Regions from separate parts of the Nonomuraea sp. NPDC050663 genome, predicted to be linked through region 4. Evidence: riboswitches for the same ligand, from Rfam matches in the RefSeq annotation. Region 4 holds a riboswitch; each other region holds the start of a gene.
The links. A riboswitch is a leader RNA that binds a small molecule or an ion and turns the genes downstream of it on or off. The one in region 4 is predicted to bind thiamine pyrophosphate.
Positions count from the first base shown of each region.

Region 1: linked by a shared signal. The riboswitch ahead of thiO (glycine oxidase ThiO) and the one ahead of ACIBH1_RS18720 (TenA family protein) in region 4 are both predicted to bind thiamine pyrophosphate.
Region 2: linked by a shared signal. The riboswitch ahead of thiC (phosphomethylpyrimidine synthase ThiC) and the one ahead of ACIBH1_RS18720 (TenA family protein) in region 4 are both predicted to bind thiamine pyrophosphate.
Region 3: linked by a shared signal. The riboswitch ahead of ACIBH1_RS46065 (purine-cytosine permease family protein) and the one ahead of ACIBH1_RS18720 (TenA family protein) in region 4 are both predicted to bind thiamine pyrophosphate.

Region 1 is NZ_JBITGL010000002.1:804,177-809,869, forward strand. Features, by position in the region: gene pknB (Stk1 family PASTA domain-containing Ser/Thr kinase) at 1-1,912, opposite strand, end outside; gene ACIBH1_RS08500 (thiazole synthase) at 2,084-2,836, opposite strand; gene thiS (sulfur carrier protein ThiS) at 2,829-3,029, opposite strand; gene thiO (glycine oxidase ThiO) at 3,026-4,114, opposite strand; TPP riboswitch at 4,104-4,217, opposite strand; gene ACIBH1_RS08515 (NAD(P)/FAD-dependent oxidoreductase) at 4,246-5,406, shown strand; gene ACIBH1_RS08520 (Rv2175c family DNA-binding protein) at 5,437-5,693, shown strand, end outside.
Region 2 is NZ_JBITGL010000003.1:863,230-868,922, forward strand. Features, by position in the region: gene ACIBH1_RS12955 (sugar phosphate nucleotidyltransferase) at 170-2,671, opposite strand; gene ACIBH1_RS12960 (CDP-alcohol phosphatidyltransferase family protein) at 2,676-3,275, opposite strand; TPP riboswitch at 3,356-3,468, shown strand; gene thiC (phosphomethylpyrimidine synthase ThiC) at 3,461-5,431, shown strand; gene ACIBH1_RS12970 (phosphoribosylanthranilate isomerase) at 5,534-5,693, opposite strand, start outside.
Region 3 is NZ_JBITGL010000027.1:42,259-47,951, forward strand. Features, by position in the region: gene ACIBH1_RS46055 (PAS domain S-box protein) at 1-1,910, opposite strand, end outside; gene ACIBH1_RS46060 (methylated-DNA--[protein]-cysteine S-methyltransferase) at 1,909-2,460, shown strand; gene ACIBH1_RS46065 (purine-cytosine permease family protein) at 2,429-3,751, opposite strand; TPP riboswitch at 3,741-3,854, opposite strand; gene ACIBH1_RS46070 (hypothetical protein) at 3,897-4,325, opposite strand; gene ACIBH1_RS46075 (rhodanese-like domain-containing protein) at 4,393-4,716, opposite strand; gene ACIBH1_RS46080 (Fpg/Nei family DNA glycosylase) at 4,730-5,608, opposite strand; gene ACIBH1_RS46085 (GPP34 family phosphoprotein) at 5,651-5,693, shown strand, end outside.
Region 4 is NZ_JBITGL010000005.1:374,087-379,779, forward strand. Features, by position in the region: gene ACIBH1_RS18700 (DivIVA domain-containing protein) at 3-1,337, opposite strand; gene mce (methylmalonyl-CoA epimerase) at 1,547-1,963, opposite strand; gene ACIBH1_RS18710 (acetyl-CoA C-acetyltransferase) at 2,012-3,181, shown strand; gene ACIBH1_RS18715 (hypothetical protein) at 3,233-3,892, shown strand; gene ACIBH1_RS18720 (TenA family protein) at 3,889-4,551, opposite strand; TPP riboswitch at 4,539-4,641, opposite strand; gene ACIBH1_RS18725 (hypothetical protein) at 4,654-4,794, opposite strand; gene ACIBH1_RS18730 (hypothetical protein) at 4,846-5,693, opposite strand, start outside.

The DNA of each region.
Region 1 (5,693 bases), on a different contig from region 4:
AGAGCGTGACGGTCGAGCCCGGAGGCACCTCCGCCAGCGGCGGGCCGGGACGCTGGAAGCGCACCACGCCGGTGCCCAGCAGCCGCTTGACCCGCACCTTGAAGCCCAGTTGCTGCAGTTCCTGCTGGGCGTCCTTGACGTTCTTGCCGACCACCGACGGGACCGTGGCGAAGCCGCTGTCGTCGCGCGCCTCGCCGTCGTTGCCGCGCATCCACCAGTCGGGCAGGCTGAAGCCGCAGTTGACGACGGTCAGCTGGGTCTGCTGGCCCTTGGTGACCGGCGACTTGGCCTTGGGCACCTGCGCGATGACGGTGCACGGCTCGGCGTCGTCGTCGACCTCCTGCACCTGCACGCCCAGGCCGAGCCCCTGCAGGTGAGCCTCGGCCTCCTGGCGCGGCAGACCGGCCATGTCGGGCATGAGCATGCCGTTGCTGATGCGCACCTCGACGGTCGTCCCGGCCTTGACCTGCTCACCGGCGGCGGGGCGGCTCTCCAGCACCTTGCCCCGCTCGACCTCCAGGTTCTCCATCTTGACGATCTTGGCCTTGAGCCCGGCGTCGGCGAGCTGGGTGCGCGCCTGCTCCTCGGTCAGGTCGCGCAGGCCCGGCACGGTGACCAGCTTCGGCCCGAGCGACGGCACGATCGTGAACGCCGAGGCCTCCTCGACCGACGTGCCCGCGGGCGGATCGGTCGACAACACCCGGCCCTTGGCCACCTTGTCGTCGTACTGGCCGTCGGCGAGCGTCACCTTGAAGCCCTTGGAGGCCGCCGCCTGCCTGGCCGTGGTGACGTTCTGGCCGACCAGGTCGGGGATCTGCACGTAGGTGGGCTGGGCGACGAAGTACGCGGTCAGCCCGATCGCCGCCGCCATCATGATCGCCAGGCCGATGAGGAACCAGTTGGGCCGGAACCCGCGGCGCTCGGCCCGCACCTCGGCACGCGGCTGGATGAGCGTGTGCGAGGGCGCGGCCTGCGGCGCGCTCGGCATCGCGTGCACGCCCGTCACCGGCGGGGCCGGCATCGGCGACGCCGTCACCTGATGCGCCCCGCTCCCGACGCCGTGCCTGGGCAGCAGGCGGTGCGCGTCGACGGCGGCCACCAGCATCGCCGAGGCGTCCTGGTAGCGGCGTTCCGGCTCGTGCGCCGTGGCCTGGGCGATCAGCAGGTCGATCAGCTGGGGCGTGTCGGGGGCCAGTGAGGCGGCCGGAGGCACGGTCTCGTGCACGTGCTTGTAGGCCACCGCCATCGGGGTCTGGCCTTCGTACGGCTGCCGCCCGGTGATCAGCTCGAACAGCATGATGCCCGCGGCGTACACGTCGCTGCGCACGTCGGCGCCGCCCGTGGTCACCTGCTCGGGCGACATGTAGCCGATCGTGCCGATCATCATGCCGGTGCGGGTCTGGTTGGTCGCCTCGATCGCGCGCGCCAGCCCGAAGTCGACGACCTTGACCCGGCCGTCGTCGGTCAGCAGGACGTTCTCCGGCTTGACGTCGCGGTGCACCATGCCCGCCTGGTGGGCCGCGCCGAGCGCCGCCAGCACCGGGATCATGATCTCCAGCGCCTCTCGCGCGGACAGCCTGCCGCGCTCGCGCAGGATGTCGCGCAGGGTGCGACCCGGCACGTGCTCCATCGACAGGTACACCACGTCGTTGTCGGTGCCCTGGTCGAAGACGTGCACGACATTCGGGTGAGACAGGCTCGCCACCGACTTGGCCTCGCCGATGAACCGGCGCACGAAGGCGGGGTCCTCGGCCAGGGAGCGGTGCATCACCTTCAGCGCGACCGTGCGGTCGAGCCGGACGTCCAGGGCAAGATAGACGGTCGCCATTCCGCCGCGGGCGATCCGGGACTCGACGCGGTATCGCCCGTCGAGTAGCCGCCCGACGAGGGGGTCCGCAGTCGTCGTGTCCACGGAGCCGAGTTTACGGGCGATTTGCCACCGGGAGGGCAGGAGCATCCGAAACCGATGCCGTTTCGATGGCCGGAGCGCCTTCCCGCAGGTTGTTTCGGGCGGATGTGAGAGGTGAGGGCAAAGAGGCGGTCACGCCGAGGCCACCGCCGCCCGGCCCCCACCCTCCCGGGCTCACTCCATCGGCGACGACGCCAGCGCGTGGTGCCGTTTCGGGATGCGTCCCGCCTGCCTGGCCATGCGCCCCGACTCCACGGCCAGGCGCATCGCCCCCGCCATCAGCTCGGGGTCGCGGGCGCGGGTCACCGCGGTGGCCAGCAGGACGGCGTCGCAGCCCAGCTCCATCGCCAGCGCCGCGTCGCTCGCGGTGCCGATGCCCGCGTCGAGGATGACCGGCACCCCGGCGGCCTCGACGATCAGCTCGATGTTGTGCGGGTTGCGGATGCCCAGGCCCGAGCCGATGGGCGCGCCCAGCGGCATCACCGCCGCGCACCCCGCCTGCTCCAGCCTGCGGGCCAGAGCCGGGTCGTCGCCGATGTACGGCAGGACGACGAAGCCGTCGGCGACCAGCTGCTCGGCGGCGTCGAAGGTCTCGATCGGGTCGGGCAGCAGGGTGCGCTCGTCGGCGATGACCTCCAGCTTCACCCAGTTGGTGTCGAGGGCCTCCCTGGCCAGGCGGGCGGTCAGGACGGCCTCGCCCGCGGTGAAGCACCCGGCGGTGTTCGGCAGCACCTTGATGTCACGCTTTGTCAGGACATCGAGCACGGAACCCCGCACCCCCGGATCCAGCCGCCGCATCGCCACGGTCGTCAGCTCGGTCGCCGACGCGACCAGCGCCCGGTCGAGCACCTCCAGCGACGGAGCGCCGCCCGTGCCCATGATGAGCCGCGAGGCGAACTTCTCGCCCGCGATGATCAGGTCATCCACCTTGCACCGCCGTCAGCACCTCGACCCTGTCTCCTTCGTCCAGGGCGGTGGACTCCCACGCGCCCCGCCGTACCACCTCGTCGTTGACCGCGACGGCCACACCCGAGGTCTGCTCGGTCAGTCTCTTCACGGCCTGCGCCACGGTGATGCCCGCGGGCACCTCGTGCGCCGACCCGTTGATCGTCAACTTCATGTGAACCTCTCCGGTGAGCACAGCGCGGCCGGCTCGCTCGCCTCGCCCAGGACGATCGCGGCGGTGAGCGGGGCGAGCAGCACCCCGCCGCGGTGATGGCCGGTCGCCAGGGTCAGGCCCCGGTGCGGTCCGATCAGGGGAAGGTTGTCGGGGGTGCCGGGGCGCAGGCCCGCCACCGACTCGGCCAGCTCCAGCTCGGTGACCCCGGGCACCAGCTCGCGGGCGTCGCGAAGCAGTTCGTAGACGCCGCCCGCCGTCACCGTGGTGTCGAAGCCGAGCTCCTCCTGGGTCGCGCCCACGACCAGCTCGCCGTCGCCGCGCGGCACCAGGTAGACCGGGCGGCCGTGCACCAGGCCGCGCACGCACCTGGACAGCAGCGGCCTGGGGGAGCGCAGGCGCAGGATCTGGCCCTTGACCGGGCGCACAGGAACGTCGGCCAGCCTGCTGCTCCAGGCACCGGCGGCCAGCACCACCCGCTCGGCGTCGACGACCTCGCCGCCCTCCGTCACGACCGCGTCGGGCCGTACCTGCTCCGCCCTGGCGCGCACCAGGCGCACGCCCCGGCGGTCGATGGCCCTGAGCAGGGCCGCGGTGACCTTCCTGGGATCCACCCAGGCGTCCTGCGGCGCGTGGATGCCGCCGCGCACCGACGGGGCCAGCATCGGCTCCAGGCGCCGGCACTGGCGGCCGGTCAGGCGCTCCACGGGCAGGCCGAGCTTGTCCATGAAGGAGGCCAGCTCGTCGAGCACCGCCAGGTCGTCGGCGTCGAAGCCCACGTCGAGCGTGCCGTCGGTGCGATAGTCGAGCATCGCCGCCCAGTCGTGCGCCCCCGCTGCCCCGGCGGGCGCGGCGTCGGCGGCCAGTTCCGCGGCGAACGACGGCCACAGCCGCAGCGACTCCACCCCCAGCCGCAGCAGCGACTCCTCGGTGTAGTCGGTCTCGCTGGCCGGGGCGAGCATCCCCGCGGCCGCGTGGGAGGCGCCGGAGGCGGGCGCCGGGTCGACGACCGTCACCGGCCGCCCGGAGCGGGCCAGCCGCCAGGCCACGGAGAGCCCGGCGACCCCGCCGCCCACGACCACATCCATGTCCGCTCCCTTCGCCGGCATGATCCGGATCAGGTGTCTGCGGTCGAAGGCCCGCGAAGCCTTCCTCTCAGCCCGGTTCGGCCGGACTCCCGCGCGTCTTGCGGCTTCAGCCTACCGGTTAGGGTCTCAGTGTGAATCGAGTGGTGGTCGTCGGCGCCGGTCTGGCCGGGATACGCAGCGTTGAGGCCCTTCGCGGGCGCGGCTTCGAGGGACAGATCACCCTGGTCGGGCAGGAGAGACACCGCCCCTACGACCGTCCACCGCTGTCGAAGGCGGTGCTCATGGGCCAGAGCGACACGACCACCGTCGACTCCGACCTCGAGGCGCTGAAGGTCGACTTCCGCCCTGGCGTGGCAGCCAAGGGCCTGCGCGAGGGCGTCGTCGAGACCACCGAGGGCGAGCTGCCCTTCGACCGCCTCATCATCGCCACCGGCGCCGACCCGATCACGCTGCCCGGCGACGGCCCGCAGCAGACGCTGCGCACGATCGACGACGCCCACCTGCTGCGCGTGACGTTCGTGCCCGGCGCCCGCGTGGTCGTCATCGGCGCCGGCTGGATCGGCGCCGAGGTCGCCACCGCCGCCCGCAAGGCCGGATGCGCCGTGACGGTCGTCGAGGCCGGTCCCGCGCCGCTCAGCCACGTCCTCGGCTCCGAGATCGGCCTGCGCACCCTGCCCTGGTACGACAACATCGACCTGCGCCTGCGGACCATGGTCAGGGAGGTCGACGAGGGCGGCGTACGGCTGGCCGACGGCGAGTTCCTCGACGCCGACGTCGTGGTCACCGGCATCGGCGTGCGCCCGGCCGTCGAATGGCTGGCCGACGCCGACATCGACCTGCACAACGGCGTCGTCACCGACGAATACCTGCGCGCCTCCATGCCGGGCGTCGTCGCCGTGGGCGACTGCGCCAGCTGGTGGTCGCGCCGCTACGGCCGCCACCTGCGGGTGGAGCACTGGGACACCGCCCTCAGCGCCCCCGAGGTCGCCGCCGCCACCGTCCTCGGCGAGGAGCAGGCCTACGACCCGGTGCCGTACTTCTGGTCGGAGCAGTTCGGCCACATGGTCCAGTTCGCCGGAGACCAGCAGGGCGCCAGGCTGGTGTATCGCGGCGAGCACGAGCCGAAGTGGACTGCGTGCTGGCTCACCGACGACGACCGGCTGAGCGCCGTCCTCACCGTCGACCGCCCGCGAGACCTCGTCCAGGGCCGCCGTGTCATCGAATCCGGTCAGCATGTCGACGTGGCGTTGCTGGTGGATCCACAGGTACCTCTACGAGACTGTGTAGTTTGAGCAAGGACGGCATGTGGTAGTTGTGGTGTCGTGACGCTCTCTGTTGCACAGATAGACCGGGAGACCGAGCAGCTCGTCGACGAGTGGCTGACTCTCCCCGAAGTGGCCAAGCGCCTCGACCTGACGATCGGCCGGGCCAAGCAGCTCTTGAAGGACCACAAGCTCCTCGGCGTACGACGGGGCCCCGGCGGGCCGCAGGTGCCCGCCGCCCTCCTCGACGGCAAGGACGTGTGGAAGGGGTTGCCCGGCACCCTGACCGTGCTCTTCGACGCCGGCTACGACGACGT
Region 2 (5,693 bases), on a different contig from region 4:
CGCAACTTACGCTGATGCGCCGCAAAGGTCAAGGCGAGACGCCGGACGACAAGATTGGACGGAGACAAGTTACCGCTGGACGTACCTCAAGGTCCATCACTGTGGGGTTTCGGAGTCCTGTTGGGAACGATTCGGAGGCGTTCCTGAGGCAATCTTGGCCAAAACTCGATCATGCGCCCGAGGACTCCTCCACGATGCGCGCCCACCGCTCCAGGAGCGCCTGGGCGGAGTCGACGTGGCGCGCCTCGGCCCACAGGTCGGTGACCGGCTCGGTGGCCGCCGGGATGATCAGCACCCAGCTGCGGTCGTCGAGCACCACGCGCACCCCGTCGGTGGTCTCGTAGTGCAGCCCCTCCTCCTCGGCCGCCTCGATGAGCGAGCGCATGACCAGGCCCTTGGCCGCCCACGGGGTGGGTACGGCCCGGCGCAGCAGCCTGGCCTGCGGGATGCGGGCGTCGATCTGACTGAGCGAGAGCCTGGTCCTGGCCACCAGCCCCAGCAGCCGCATGAAGGCCGCCAGGCCGTCGACCGTGGGCGCGAACTCCGGCACCACGAAGCCGCCCCTGCCGTCGCCCGCGAAGATCATCTCCTCCTCGGCCGCGGCGGCGGTCAGCGCGTCCTGAGCGGTGGAGGTCCACTCGACCTGCACGCCGTGGAAACGGCAGACCTGCTCGGCCACCCGCGTGGTGGTGACGGGCAGCGCCACCCGCCCGCCCCGGCGCTCGGCCGCCACCAGGTCGAGCACCACGAGCAGGGCCCGCTCCTCGCTGATCAGCTGGCCCTTCTCGTCGACCAGGGCGATGCGCTCGCCGACCGGGTCGAAGCGCACCCCGAAGTGGGCGCGCGAGGAGCCCACGAGCTCCGACAGGCGCTGCAGGTCGCGCCGCCGCTCGGCCAGGGTCTCGGTGGGCGAGGCCTCGTCCAGGCGGGCGTTGACGGTCAGGACCTCCAGCCCGACGCGGCCCAGCAGCGTCGGCATGACCAGCGAGGAGGTGCCGCCGGCGCAGTCGACCACGACCTTGAGCTCGTCGGCGCCGCTCATGTCGACGCATCGCAGCAGCTCGTGGGCGTAGTCCTCGATGGCGCGCGCCGGGTAGGACAGCTCGGCTATCTCGCCGGGGAAGGCGCGGCGGAACTCCTGGCGCGAGTAGACGCGCTCCAGTTTGCGCTGCGTGGCCGGGGCCAGATCGGCGCCCTCGGAGTCGAGGAAGACGATGTCGACGCTCTGCGGGTCGCCCGCCGTGGTGCGCAGCGCGATGCCGCCGCTCGTGGGCTTGCGGGAGGTGTAGAAGCGCGTAACCGGCAGCGGCGCGGCCTCCAGGTCGATGACGTTGATGGCACTGGCCGTCAGGGCGCTGATGACCGCCCGCTTCAGCGCGCTGGCCGCGCGGGAGGCGTCACGGGAGGTGACGACCGATTCGCCCTTCTTCAGGGTGGTGGCGTAGGCACTGGCCAGCCGTACGCACAGCTCAGGGGTGATCTCGACGTTGACCAGCCCGCTGATGCCCCGCCGGCCGAACAGGCTGGCCTGGCCGCGCGACTCCCAGATGACGCTGGTGTTGACCACCGCGCCCGCCTCGACCGTCTTGAACGGGTAGATCTTGACGCCGCTGGAGACGTACGCCTCGGCGCCGATGACGCACTCGTCGCCGATGACGGCGTTCTCCTCGATGCGGGCGCCCGTCATCACGTCGGTGCTCTTGCCGATGACGCATCCGCGCAGGTTCGTGCCCGGCCCGAGGTAGACGTTGTCGTGGACCACCGCCCGGTGCAGGAACGAGCCCTCGCGCACGACGGCGTTGTCGCCGAGCACGGTGTATTCGCGTAACTCGGCGCCCGCCTCCACCTTGGCGTAGTCGCCGATCAGCAGCGGGCCCTTGAGCACCGCCTCCGGGTCGACGGCGGCCGTCTCGGCCACCCAGACGCCCGGCGACAGCTCGAAGCCGCCGATGTCGAGCTTGACCCGCCCGGCCAGGGCGTCGGCCTGGGCCTTGAGGTAGCTCTCGTGCGTGCCGACGTCCTCCCAGTAGCCGTCGGCGACGTAGCCGTACAGCGGGGCGCCGCGCTCCAGGAGCTTGGGGAAGACGTCGGAGGCCCAGTCGACGGCCTGGCCGTCGGGCACCTCGTCGAGGATCTCCGGCTCCATGACGTAGATGCCGGTGTTGACGGTGTCGGAGAAGACCTGGCCCCAGGTGGGCTTCTCCAGAAAACGCTGGATGCGCCCGGCCTCGTCGACGATGATGATGCCGAACTCCAGCGGGTTGGGCACCCGCTTGAGCCCGATGGTGACCAGCGCGGAGTTCTCGCGGTGGAAGCGGATCATGTCAGACAGGTCGATGTCGGTGAGGGCGTCGCCGGAGATGACCAGGAAGCTGTCGTCGCGTAAGCGGCTGGCGGCGTTCTTCACGCTGCCTGCCGTACCGAGGGGCAGGTCCTCGGTGGCGTAGTGGAGGGTCATGTCCAGCTCGTCGCCGTCGCCGAAGTAGGAGCGCACCAGGGCGGCCAGGAACTGCACGGTGACGACGGTCTCGGTGAGCCCGTGCCGCTTGAGCAGGCGCAGCACGTGTTCCATGATCGGGCGGTTGACGACGGGAAGCAGCGGTTTGGGCTGGTTGGCGGTCATCGGGCGCAGCCGAGTGCCTTCCCCGCCCGCCATGACGACCGCCTTCACCCGATCACTCCTTCGTGTTCTGGACGGCTTTCGCGGCGCCTACGAGCTGTCGTACCTGTACCACATACAGCAGCCCCGCCCACCAGTACAGACCCACGCCCCAGACAGTGAAGGACCAGCCGATGATGCGGGAGAGATCGGCGTACCACGTGCCGGTGTGCGAGGCCAGGAACAGCAGCGGGAAGGCGTACATGAGGTTGGCCATCGCCGCCTTGCCCAGGAAGTGCACCTGGAGGGCGCGGTAGCCGTACTTGCGCAGGATCGGGGCGAAGCTCGCCACGAACAGCTCCCTGCCCAGGATGATCGCCACCAGCCACCACGGGATGACCTCACGCAGCGCCAGCCCCAGGATGGTCGCGAAGACGTAGAGCTTGTCGGCCGCCGGGTCGATGATGCGGCCCAGGCGGCTGGTCTGGTTGAACGCGCGGGCGATCTTGCCGTCGAGCCAGTCGGTGAAGGCCGCGGCGATGAGCAGGGCGATCGCCCAGCCGTCTGCCTTGGGGCCCAGCACCAGCCACAGGAAGACCGGGACGCCGAGCAACCTGAGGAAGCTCAGGATGTTCGGAATGGTCCACACGCGATCCTCGGCCGAAATCTCACTCACGGCTTCGACCCTACTGCGTGGGAACCCCAGGTCGAGGTGGCCGGGGTTGCCTAACCGGCGATCACCACGTTCAATATCACTCGACCGAACGCGGGAGCCCGGCGAACCGGGCTGAGAGGACGGCTGTGACGGCCGCCGACCGCTTGAACCTGATCCGGGTAATGCCGGCGAAGGGAGTTTGCGTGATGGGTGACGCGCGTTCTTCGAAGATCCACATCGATGGGGTGCCCATGCGCCGGGTGAGCCTGTCGGACGGCTCCCACCTCGACCTGTACGACACCTCCGGTCCCCAGGGGCACGACATCCGCTCCGGCCTGCCCCGGCTGCGCGAGGAGTGGATCCTGGAGCGCGGCGACGTGGCCCGCTACGTCGGCCGCCGGACGCGGCCGATCGACGACGGCTTCAAGGACCAGGACGCCTGGGCCCGCCGCGCCACCGAGACCTTCCCGGGCGACCCGCACCGACCGCTCAGGGCGACCGGCCGCCCGGTCACGCAGCTCGCCTACGCCAGGCGCGGGCAGATCACCCGTGAGATGGAGTTCGTGGCGATCCGCGAGGGTTTGACGCCCGAGTTCGTGCGCGAGGAGGTGGCCTCGGGGCGCGCCATCATCCCGGCCAACGTCAACCATCCCGAGTCGGAGCCGATGATCATCGGCAGGAACTTCCTCGTCAAGATCAACGCCAATATCGGCAACTCCGCGGTGACGTCGAGCGTCGCCGAGGAGGTGGAGAAGCTGACCTGGGCCACCCGGTGGGGCGCCGACACCGTGATGGACCTGTCGACCGGCCGCGACATCCACACCACCCGCGAGTGGATCATCCGCAACTCCCCGGTGCCGATCGGCACCGTCCCCCTCTACCAGGCGCTGGAGAAGGCCGGCGGCGACCCGGCGGCCCTGTCGTGGGAGATCTACCGCGACACCCTCGTCGAGCAGTGCGAGCAGGGCGTCGACTACGTCACCGTGCACGCCGGCGTACGGCTCGCGTACGTGCCGCTGACCGCCCGCCGCACGACCGGCATCGTCTCGCGCGGCGGCTCCATCATGGCCGCCTGGTGCCTGGCCCACCACCGCGAATCGTTCCTGTACGAACACTTCGAGGACATGTGCGCGCTGCTCGCCTCCTACGACGTGGCCTTCTCCCTCGGCGACGGCCTGCGGCCCGGCTCCATCGCCGACGCCAACGACGAGGCCCAGTTCGCCGAACTGCGCACCCTCGGCGAGCTCACCGCCATCGCGCACGCCCACGACGTCCAGGTCATGATCGAAGGCCCGGGACACGTGCCGATGCACAAGATCAAGGAGAACGTGGAGCTGCAGCGCGAACTGTGCGCCGACACGCCCTTCTACACGCTTGGCCCCCTGGTCACCGACATCGCGCCGGGCTACGACCACATCACCTCGGGCATCGGCGCGGCCATGATCGGCTGGTACGGCACCGCGATGCTCTGCTACGTCACCCCGAAGGAACACCTGGGCCTGCCCGACAAGGACGACGTCAAGACCGGGGTGATCACCTACAAGATCGCCGCCCATGCGGCCGACCTGGCCAAGGGGCACCCCCGGGCGCAGGCCCGGGACGACGCGCTGTCGCAGGCGCGCTTCGAGTTCCGGTGGCAGGACCAGTTCGACCTGTCGCTCGACCCGGACTCCGCGCGCGCCTTCCACGACGAGACCCTCCCCGCCGAGCCGGCCAAGACGGCCCACTTCTGCTCGATGTGCGGGCCGAAGTTCTGCTCCATGCGGATCACCCAGGACGTGCGCCGCTACGCCGAGGAGCGCGGCCTCACCGACACCGCCGCCCTGGCGGACGGCATGCGCGCCAAGGCGGCACAGTTCACCGACAGCGGCGGCCGACTCTACCTCGCCCTGACACCCGCCGGCGAGGCACACGCGGGTTCGCTGGCCGCGGACCGACCCGCGCCAGACCACGGCGCATTGGACGAGATCACCGCAGACGGGCCTACACGGGACGCGCCCATCGCAGGCGAGCCCACGCCGGACGCACCCACCGCAGGCAGGCCCACGCGGGACGCGCCTATCGCAGGCAGGCCCACGCCGGACGCGCCCACCGCAGACTTGGCAGCCCCGGACCTGGCAGCCCCAAACCCGGCCACCCCGGACCTGGCAGCCCCGGTCCGGCCTCCGCTGGCCTGAGCCTCCCCAAAGCTGGACCCGGCTTCGAACCCTCCCCCAGCGGAGCCGGGTCCTGAAACGCCTGTCCGCGGTGCGGCCGGGGGCCCGACGGGGGCCGGGCTCTCAGGCCGCGCCGCGGGCGGCGGCGACGAAGGCGCGGATCAGCGCACCGTCCTTGATGCCTCTCGACACCTCCACCCCGCTGGAGACGTCCGCACCCCACGGCCGCGCGGCCGCCACGGCCTCGGCCACGTTCGACGGGTTGAGGCCGCCCGCCAGCAGC
Region 3 (5,693 bases), on a different contig from region 4:
CGCTCCGGTGTGTCGGGTTCGATAATGAGCGCCAGCCGCATCCTGGTTCCTCCCCCTGGCCTGGGATGAGCCGTCACCTGACCGCCCTGCGCACGCGCCAGGCTGCGCACGATGTAGAGCCCCAGACCGACCCCTCCGAACTGACGGCGGTCGCCGCTGTCGACCTGGACGAAACGCTCGAAGATGCGCTCGCGGTCGTCAGGCCGGATGCCGACGCCCTCGTCGTCGACGGCCACCACCACGGCGCCGTCCTCCTCCCACGCCTCGACCGCGATCAGCCCGCCGTTGGGTGAGTACTTGAAGGCGTTCTCCAGCAGCTGGCCCAGGATGATGTCGGTGGCCAGCGCGTCGCCGCTCACGCGAGGGAGCCGGTCGGGCACGTTCACCTCGACCCGGTGGTCGTCGGACAGCTCGGGCAGACCGAGCGTCGCGGCGTGGATGCGCTCGGCCAGGTCGAAGCCCTCGATGCGCACGGCCAGCTCGTCGGCGCCCGCCCTGGCTCCCAGCAGCAGGTGGTCCATCAGCTGACCCAGCGAGCGCGAACGTTCGGCGATGGTGCGCACCGCCCCACGCCGCTCGAAGTCGTTCATCTTGTCCCACCGCGAGTCGAGCGTGCTGGCGAAGCCCCGCACGATCGTGATGGGCGTGCGAAGCTCGTGGCTGGTCATCGCCAGGAACAGGTCCTTGGCCTCCTCGAGCTCCTTGGCGGCCGTGACGTCGCGGAAGTCGACCACGACCTCCCCCGTCTCCACGATCTCCGCCGCGACCACGTCGAGCCAGCGGCCCGTGGTCAGCTGCACGGTCAGCTTCTCGCCGGGCGCGGGCAGCGGGAAGGGCGGCGGGCCGCCGAGCACCGCCTCGCTGGAGAAGCCGGTCAGCTCGCCCGCCGCCGGGTTCCACTGGATCACCCGGCCCATGGCGTCGAGCACCGCTATGCCGTCGGCGCTGGCGTCGAAGACCGCCCGCTCGTGCGCCCGCTGGCGCACGGCGTCCTGGTAGGCGACGGCGTTCGACACGGCGATCCCCGCGTGCCCGGCGAGCAGTTCGAGGAGCTCCAGCTCCACGTGGCCCGGCTTGCGCTTGCAGAACAGCGCGTAGAGCCCGCCGTACGGCCGGCCGCCCACCGCCGCCAGGCCCAGCGCGATGGTGTGCAGGCCCGGCAGCTGCGCCCAGATCAGGTCGTCGAGCTCCTGGCCTTCGAGCATGACCGTCTTGCCGGTGCGCATCAGCTTGCCGACGAGGCTGGTGTCCAGGTCGGCCGTGGCGTCCTTGAGCTGCTCGGGCAGCTGGTGCGAGGCCACCAGGCGCAACCGGTCGCCCTCGATGAGCACGAATCCCCCGGCGTCGGCGCCGGTCAGCTCGGTCAGGCTGGCGGCGATCCTGTCGAGCACCGCCGGTAGCTCCAGGGCCGCGTTGATGTCGCCGACCACGTCGGTCAGCTTGCGCACCAGCTGCGCCCGCCTGGCTCCGCGGCTGCGCGCCGCGATGTCGTCGCGCACCAGGTGGTGCACGCACACGTAACCCACCACCGAGGTGCCCTGGCACAACGCGCTGGTGTCGACCCGCAGGTCGAGCAGGGTGCCGTCGCGGCGGAACCGCTTGGTGCGCAGCGAGACCTGGCCGCCGGTGCGCACCCTTTCGAGCACGGCGTTGTGCTCGGCCGTGAGCTCCTCCGGCACGATCGGGGCCCTGCGGCCGACCATCTCGTCGGCCGTCCAGCCGAACAGTCGTTCCGCGGCGGGATTCCACATCAGGACCGTCTGGTCGCGGTCGAGCGCCACCACCGCGTTGGGCGAGCTGGACAGCACGGCCTCGGCCAAGCTGTCATCCCAGTCGCCACTCACATCTCCATACTGCCGAGGTCGTGAGCGCTCCGCAGGCACTATGGTCCGATACGCTGCCGTCACCATGTCTGACCTCGAAGCCCTGTTGCGGGTCACCTCACCCACCTACCGGGGCGATGGTCCGCCCGACATCGCCTTCGGCACCTACGCCGGCGCCGTGGGCACGCTCGTGCTGGCGGCGTCCAACCGCGGCGTCGTGGCCTGCAGTTACGAGGACGAGCACGTGGTCTTCGAACGCATCAGCCGCGTGGTCGGCGGCACGATCGGCGCCGACGCGCGCCGGCTCGACCCGGTGCGGCGCGAGCTCGACGCCTACTTCTCCGGGCGCCTTCGCACCTTCACCCTCTCCGCCGACCTGCAACTCGCCACTCCGTTCGCGCGCACGGTGCTCAAGATGATGGTCGCCGTGCCGTACTCCACCACGACCACCCACGCGGCGCTCGCCGAGCGCATCGGGCGGCCGCAGGCGCTCCACGCCGTGAGCAACGCGCTGCAGACCAATCCCGTGTGCGTGGTCGTGCCCTGCCACCGCATCGCCGACGACGGCGGCTACGCCGGAGGCGCCGCCGCCAAGCGTCATCTGCTCACCGTCGAGAGCCGCGCAGCAGCCCGATGAGCAGCGTCACCAGCGCCGCGACGACGAAGGCCCCGAGCGCGCCGTTCATCCACGGCTGGCGCTCGAAGCCGATCGCGTCGCGCACGCCTGTCCAGAAGGAGTCCCAGCCCGCGACCGTCGCGGCCGAGGTCGTCAGCCAGTAGGCGACGAAGCCGAGCGCCCACGGGATCAGCATCGACCAGCGCGAGGGCGCGTCCTCGTCGGTGTTCCAGCGCGCCCTGCCGCCCAGGACGAAGTAGTCGACCGCGAGCACGGCGAACATCGGCACGAACACGGCGCCGATCACCGACAGGAACGACGCGTAGGTGTCGGCGCTGACCCAGATCGCGATCAGCGTCGTGATCACGCCCACGATCACCGACAGGACACGCCGGTCCACGCGCGGCAGGAAGTTCTGCAGCGACATGGTCGTCGAGTAGACGTTGGCGAACGACTGGTCGGTCTCGCGCAGGATGAGGATGCCGAAGAACAGCGCGCCCAGCGGCACCGCCACGAAGGTGGGGAAGACGTCGCCCGAGCCGGTCAGCGCGACCGCGTAGATGCCCAGCCCCAGGCAGGCGACCTGGGCCAGCGTGTAGCCGCCGACCACCCCGGCGAAGGCGGCGCCGGAGCTGCGCGAGTGCCGGGCGAAGTCGGCGGCCAGCGGCACCCACGACACCGACAGGGCGATCACGTAGTCGACCGCGGGGCCGAACCCGGTCCACGAGCCGCCCGACTGCGGCGGCGCCTGGCCGAGGAACCGCCAGGCGTAGTAGGCCAACGCGATGATCACCGCGATGGTCACGTAGCGCCGCAGCACCCGGATCGCGCCGAGCGGCCAGATCGTCAGCACCGTGGTCAGCACCCCGGCCGCGATGACCCACACCGCGTACGGCACGGCGTCGCCGAAGATCGCCTGGCAGCCGATGGCGATGACCCACAGCTCGAAGGCCCCCCAGCCGAGCATCTGGACCACGTTCAGCACCGTGGGCACGTACGACACCTTGGCCCCGAACAGGCCGCGCAGCAGGACCATCGAGGGCCGGCCCGTCTGGGTGCCGGGGATGGCCGACAGCGCCACCATCACGGTGCCGATCAGGCTGCCGACGACGGTGGCCGTCAGCGCCGCGGCCAGACTGAGCGGGGCCCCCTGGGCCGCGTTGACCAGGGCGAGCGCTCCGGAGAAGCCCAGCAGGCTGACGGCCAGGTTGGCCCAGAGCGCACCCTGGTCGAGCACGCCGAGCACCTTGGGCGGCGCGCCCTCGAGGGTCAGCGGGACTTCGGCATGATGCTGATCGACGACGCGCGTCATCACACTCTCCCTACGCCGGCATTACCCGGACAGGTTCATGCGGTCGGCGACAGCCGTAGTCGCCCTCTCAGCCTGGTTGCCCCAAGCTCCCGCGTTGATTTTGGTGCCAATGATGCACCATTCGCCCCGCTTTAGGCCACTCGGGCTAGCTGATCGTGACCTTCGGGGTCTGGCCGTACTTGTCGCCGCTGAAATTGACGTACCACTTGCCGGACTGGGCGCCGGTCCACCCTGTCCCCGTGACGGTCTCGTCGCACCCGGAGCCGTTGTACTTCGTCCACAGCGCGAGGTCCCCCCGGTGGATGGTGATCCGGACACCGGACTTGTCGCACTTGGTGTCCTTGAGGGAGAAGGAGACGAAGTCCTGGTTGCGGTAGGTGTTGGAGCCGGACTTGACGTCACAGCCACGCGACATGACGACCCGGGCCTTCACCCAGCCGAGGTAGTGCTCCGTAACCCTCGAGCTGTCACACCCGGAAACGCTGGCGGCCGAGGCCGCGGGAGCGGTGACGACCAGGCCCGTCAACGCCATGAGGACTCCCGCCGCCAGCGCGGACACGGATCTCAACTTCATGTCGACTCCTTCGATCTTGGACAGGTGCCCAACACCGTAGGAGTCGGCGGTATGTCGGAGGTATGCGCTAGGCGACGAACGGGTCCTGGCCGGTCTCGCTGACCATCGGGAGCTGCGCGGCGTCCCAGGCCTGCATGCCTCCGTCGACGTTGATCGCCTGGCGGCCGATGTGGTTGAGCCAGGCCGCGGCGTTGTAGGAGCGCCCGCCCACCCGGCAGATCACGTAGACGGTCTCGCCCGCGGGCACCTCGTCGACCCTCGCCTGCAACTCGCCGAGCGGGATGTGCACGGCCTTCGGCGCGTGGCCTGACACCCACTCCATCTGCTCGCGCACATCGAGCAGGTAGGCGTCATCGGGCACTTCACGCGCCTGGATCTCGGGAACCGTCATGGGTCCTAGTTTCTCACTTCAGCAGCTTGGACATGCGGCGGTCGGCCAAGGGCTTGCCGCCGGTCTGGCAGGTGGGGCAATACTGCAGCGAGGAGTCGGCGAACGACACCTCGCGGATGGTGTCGCCGCAGACGTCGCAGGGCTGCCCGGCGCGGTTGTGCACGCGCAGGCCCGACTTCTTCTCCGCCTTCAGGTCCTTGGCGGCCAGGCCGTGAGCGCGCTCGACCGCGTCGCGCAGCGTGGTCACGATGGCCTCGTGCAGGTCGGCGACCTGCTCGGGGGTGAGCGACGCCGCGATCTTGAAGGGTGACATCTTCGCGGCGTGCAGCACCTCGTCGGAGTAGGCGTTGCCGATGCCGGCGATCACCTTCTGGTCGCGCAGCAGTCCCTTGATCTGCGTGCGGTTGCCGCCCAGGATCTCCTGCAGCTTGGCCACGGTGAACTCCGGCGCCAGCGGGTCGGGGCCGAGCGCGGCCACCCCCGGGACCTCGGCGGGATCCTTGACCACGTAGACGGCCAGGCGTTTCTGCGTGCCCGCCTCGGTGAGCTCGAAGCCGGGAGCCAGGCCCAGTTCGTTCGGCGAGAGCCGTACTCTCACGGCGAGCGGGCCCTTGCCCGGTCGTACCGGTTTGGCGCCCGACAGGTCTTCCTTCCACCGCAACCAGCCCGCCCTGGCCAGGTGGATCACCAGGTGCAGCCCGTCGCAGTCGAGGTCGAGGAACTTGCCGTGCCTGCTGACCCCGGTGATCTCCAGGCCGCCGAGCGCGCTGACGGGCGGGTCGAAGGTCTTGAGAGCCTGGAAGCCGACCACGTCGACTCCGACCACGGTGTGTCCGACGGCACGATCGCGGAGGAACTCTGTGAGCGACTCCACTTCGGGAAGTTCCGGCATGCATCCAGATTATGGTCCACAGCCTGTGGAAAACTACGCGGCATGAGCGTCACGATTGCGGAGGAACTCCTCCTCCTCGCCCACA
Region 4 (5,693 bases):
GGCTACTCCTGCCACCACTCGGCGTCGTCGTCGGCCGTCTTGGACTCCTCCTTGGAGTTCGCCGAGTTGGAATTCGAGTTCGGCGCCGCGGGCGCGGCGGCCGCGACCGGCTGGGGGGTCGGCTTGTCGTTGGCCGGGGCGATCGCCGGCTTGACGGGCGCCGCGGCGACGGGGGCCGGCTCCGGCTCCATGCCCGGCAGCGAGGCGCCGCCGAGCAGCTGGCGCAGCTGGGCCAGGTGGCTGGTGATGCTGTCGCGCTGGCGGGTGAGGTCGTCGACGTGGCGCTGCATCTGGGTGCGGATGCGCTCGGCCTCGGCCTTGGCGTCGGCGACGATGTGCTCGGCGCTGGCCTTGGCCTCGGTGGCGAGCTGCTCGGACTGCTTGCGAGCGTTGGCGACCATCTGCTTGGCGTGCGAGTCGGCCTCGCGGCGCGTCTGCTCGGCCTGCTGGGTGGCCTTGGCCGAGCGGGACTCGGCGGTGGCGGCGCGCTGCTCGGCCTCGGCGACCAGCTTCTGGGTGTTGGCCTGGGCGGTGGCGTGGCGCTCGGCGTCCTGTCGCTCGGCCTCCTCGCGGCGGGCGGCGAGCTGGATCTCGAACTCGGCCTCGTCCTGGGCGCGCTTGGCCTCGGACTCCTCCAGGACCCGCTGGGCCTGGGCGCGCATCTCGTCGGCCTGGCGCTTGGCGGTGGTGAGGACCTCGTCGCGCTCGCGCTTGGTCGAGGCGCGCAGCTGCGCGACCTCGCGCTCGGTGGTGGTGCGGAGCTTGGCGATCTCGCGCTCGGCGTCGGCGCGCTTCTCGGCGACCTCGTGGTCGGCGGTGGCGCGCAGCTTGGCGACCTCACGCTCGGTGATCGCGGTGAGCTCGTCGGCCTCGCGGCGGGCGGTGGAGCGGGTCTCGTCGGCCTCGCGCTCGGCCGTGGTGCGCGCCTCTTCCGCCTCCCGGGAAGCCTGCGCGCGCACGGAGGCGGCCTCGCTCTCGGCGGCGGCGCGCATGTCGGCGGCCTCCACCTTGGCGGCAGCCTTGATCTCGTTGGCTTCCGACCTGGCGGCCTGCACGAGCTCGGTCGCCTGTTCCTCGGCCAGGCGCAGCAACTGCTCGATGCGGGCGCCGAGACCGGAGTAGGTCGGCCGCTCCTGCTCCTGGAGCTGGCGCTGGGAGTCGCCCAGGTCACGCTGGAGTGCGGTGACCTGTTCGCGGGCCGTTCGCAGCTCGCCGTCGAGCTGCTTCAGGTGATCGTGGACCTGGTGCCGGTCGTAACCACGGAGCACCACGTCGAACTCGCGCGCGGGGGCGTCCTCGAAGAAGTTGTTGAGCTGGGCGTCGATGTCGGACTGCATGGAGGCTCGATCCTGGGTTGTCGAGACGGCTACACGTGCCGGACGGGGGGTTCGGGGCACCCGAGCCGGGAGCCATGGCTCGACAGCCAGGCTCCCATGTCCGGTGGAAAGCCAGCGTACTCCGCTGTTGGCACGTACGAGGCCCCGTCCGACTATCTGCGTTACCCGTTACTTGTGAACGTTATTTGCGTTTGCGGCCGGAACCGGTGCTAGACCGCAGGCTTGGCCCCCTGGACCAGCTCCGTCAGCATTCCTCCCACGTCCTTCGGATGAAGGAACGCGATGGAGGAGCCCATGGAGCCGTGACGTGGCTTCTCGTCGAGCAGCCTGACACCCTTGGCCGCGATCTGCTCCATGGTGTCGGAGACGTCCCCTACCCCGAAGGCCACATGATGGACACCCTCGCCGCGCTTGGCGAGGAACTTGCCGACGGGCGAGTCGGGGGACAGGGGTTCGAGGAGCTGGATGTATGAGTCGCCGGAGACGCGGAGCATGGCCTCCTTGACGCCCTGCTCCTCGTTCACCTCCCGGGCGACGACCTCGAGCTCGAACAGCTCGGAGAACAGCTTGATCTTCGCCTCTAGATCGTGGCAGGCGATGCCGACGTGATCGATGCGCAGCAGCATGCGACTATCGTGGCAAAGGACGCCGCATTGATGCCAGTGGAGGTCCCCATGTCTGGTTCCGTCATCGTCGCCGGAGCTCGCACGCCGATCGGAAAGCTGCTCGGTTCCCTGTCCGGCCTGTCCGCCACCGACCTGGGCGGAATCGCCATCAAGGCGGCGCTGGAGCGGTCCGGCATCACCGGCGACCAGGTCGAGTACGTGATCATGGGACAGGTGCTGCAGGCGGGCGCGGGACAGATCCCCTCCCGCCAGGCCGCCGTCAACGCGGGCATCCCGATGACCGTGCCGTCGCTCACGATCAACAAGGTGTGCCTGTCCGGCCTCGACGCGATCGCCATGGCCGACCAGCTCATCCGCGCGGGCGAGTTCGACATCGTGGTCGCCGGCGGCATGGAGTCCATGACCAACGCGCCGCACCTGCTGCCCGGCCTGCGAAAGGGCGTGAAGTACGGCAACAGCCAGGTGGTCGACTCGATGGCGCACGACGGCCTGTTCTGCGCCTTCGACCAGTGCGCGATGGGCGAGTCGACCGAGCGGCACAACAGCCGCCTGGGCATCGGCCGCGAGGAGCAGGACTCCTTCTCCGCCCGTTCCCACCAGCTCGCCGCCGCCGCGATCAAGAACGGCGTCTTCGACGACGAGATCGTCCCCGTCGACATCCCGAAGAAGGGCCTGTTCAAGGACGACGAGGGCGTGCGCGGCGACACGACCGCCGAGACCCTGGCCCGCCTGCGTCCCGCCTTCGCCGCCGACGGCACGATCACCGCCGGTTCCGCCTCGCAGATCTCCGACGGCGCCTGCGCTGTGGTCGTCATGTCCAAGGCCAAGGCCGAGGAGCTCGGCCTGCCGTGGCTCGCCGAGATCGGCCGCCATGGCAACGTCGCCGGCCCCGACGCCTCTCTGCAGTCGCAGCCCGCCAACGCGATCAAGCACGCCCTCGGCAAGCAAGGGCTGACCGCGTCCGACCTCGACCTGGTCGAGATCAACGAGGCGTTCGCCAGCGTCGTGCTCCAGTCGGTCAAGGAGCTCGGCATCGACATGGACAAGGTCAACGTCAACGGCGGAGGCATCGCGCTCGGCCACCCGATCGGCGCCTCCGGCGCGCGCATCGTGCTCGCCCTCGCCCACGAGCTCAAGCGCCGCGGCGGAGGGCTCGGCGCGGCCGGCCTGTGCGGCGGCGGCGGCCAGGGCGACGCCCTGATCATCAGGGTTCCCTGACACGCCACTTGCAGATGGCCGTCTGTAAGCGGCCGGGTGCATAACGGTGCCATGAAGCGCACCGCTCTGGCCCTGGCCGCTCTGACCGCCGGGATGCTGCTGCCCACCACCGCGGCCCAGGCCGCACCCGGTCCCGAGACCTGCCGGCAGGGCTACGTCTGGCGCGTGGCCCGTGCCGCCGACCTGGTCTGCGTGACGCCGGCGATGCGCGACGAGGTCGCCACCGACAACCACCACGCCGCCGGCCGCTGGGTCGAGGGCGCCTACGGCCCCCACACGTGCGCCGTGCCGTACGTCTGGCGCAACGCCTTCGCCGGCGACGACGTGTGCGTCACCACCGACATGCGCAACCGCGTCGCGCGCGACAACGCGGCGAGTTCCGACCGCAAGGTGCTGGCCAAGGTCTGGATCAGCGGCTACCGGCCCGAGGCCAACCGGCTGCCGCGCATCCAGGTCAACGGCAGCCACTTCAACCTCGGCGAGGTGCGCATGGTCATCCGCTGGTCGCACAACGACGCGGTGTGGTGGTCGGGCAAGGTCACGGCCAAGCGCAACGCGGGCTTCGGCGGCGGCAGCTTCGGCTACCGGACGGGCAAGCTGGAGTGCTCGTCGCCCGGCAAGCCGTACAACGGCTACGCCTACGCCTACGACGTGCTGTCAGGCCGCACCTCGACGCGGGTGCCGGTGCACATCGGCTGCGCGCTGCTCTAGAGCCACCGGCTCGTCGGCCACGCCTCCAGCTTCCAGGCGCTGTCCCAGAACATCCACTCGTACTCCGTGGCCTTGACGAACGCCTCGGCCATGGCCGTACGGTCGCCCCGCTCGGCCAGCCGGTCGGTGATCGCGCGGGCCTGGGTGACGGCGGCCTCGAAGGACGGGTCGGCGTAGGTGGCGATCCAGGCGCGGTAAGGGTGGTCGTCGCCGCTGTGCTTGACGAGCGCCTGGCCGACGTCCTGGTAGACCCAGAAGCAGGGCAGCACCGCCGCGGCCAGCACCTCGTACGGCGCGGCGAGCGCGACGGCCTGCAGCCAGGAGGAGTAGGCCAGCGCCGTGGGCGACGTCGCCACACCGGACAGGTCGTCCGCTGTCAGGCCGTACTCCTCGATGTAGCCCTCGTGGAGGGTGCGCTCGGCGGCGATGGCGCCGTGGGCGCTCTGCGACCAGAAGGCGATCTCGTCGGGATCGCTCGCCCGCACCGCGGCGGTGGCCAGCGCCTTGGCGAAGGCCTCCAGGTAGCGGGCGTCCTGGACGATGTAGAACGCGAAGCGCTCGCGGTCCAGGGTGCCGTCGGCGAGGGCGGCGTTGAAGGGGTGCTCGTGGATGGCGGCCAGCAGCGTGCTCGTGCGGGCCCAGACGTCATCGGTGAACATGACGTTCCCTTCGCTAGTACTAGCTAGATCAGGTTCGACGGGTGTGTTCTCAGCCCCAAAGCGACAAATAGGGCACCCCGCGTCATGGATCACCCTAGCGGACTACGTGTCCTTCGGGCGCTTGGGCGCCCATCGGTGGTGGCGCCGCCCGGCCGCCTGGCGGGCGCGGCGCTCGTCGGCGGCCTCGCGGTGGAGGTCCTCGATGTGGCCCTTGATGGCCATGTACTCGATGTCGGGGAACATGTTTCCATCATCTGGCTAAGGCCTGGCGCGCCACATGAGGGAGATGCCCTATTACTCGCCCTCCCCGCAGTCGTAGGCATACTTGGGCGCCTTATAGGCGTCCAGGGTCCGGGTGAGCCCGGTGCGCGCGTCGATCTGGAACACCGCGTGCTCGGTGCGACGGCACGACCTCGCGGTGAGCACGTCCCGGCCCGACCAGTACAGGTGCTCGACGCGATGCTTGGCGGGCACCGTGGCCTGCGCCTCGTGGGTGATCTTCCCGGTCCGCAGGTCGTACAGGCGCAGCCGGCCCGTGCCCGCGCCGAGCGTGGCCACCGTGGTGCCGTCAGGGGAGAGGGCGAACGGGGCGTTGGCCGCCACGACCTGCGGCGGAGTGTCGACGAGCGCCGGCGAGCCCTGCTCGCCGAGCAGGACCAGGTCCGTGGTGTTGAGGAGGGTCATCCGGGTGAGCAGCAGCCGGTCGCCGCTCACCGAGGCGACGCCGCCCGAGTCGTCCGCGACCCACAGGCGGCGGCCCGTCGTCGTGTCGAACAGCTCGATCCGGCCGTTCTCGCGCGAGCCGATCAGGCGGGTGCCGTCAGGCGAGAGCGTCAGGAACTCGAAGGGGACAGGGCCGAGATCGACGACGGCGCCGGTCAGATGGCGGACCGTGAGCCGCGTGTCGCGGTAGTAGGCGAGGACGAGGCCGTCGGCCGACACCGACAGGGGTGCGCGGCCGGTGCTCATCTCCTCGTCAGGCCGCGCCCTGGCCTCGTGGAAGCGCTCGGTCCTGCCCGAGCGCCGCAGCAGCGTCCAGGGGGAGCACGAGTCGATGCAGCCGGTCCCGTAGGCGAGGCGGACCGGGTCGGGCGGCGCGGCGGCCCTGGGCGGCGGCTGCGCCGTGCAGGCCGTGAGGAGCA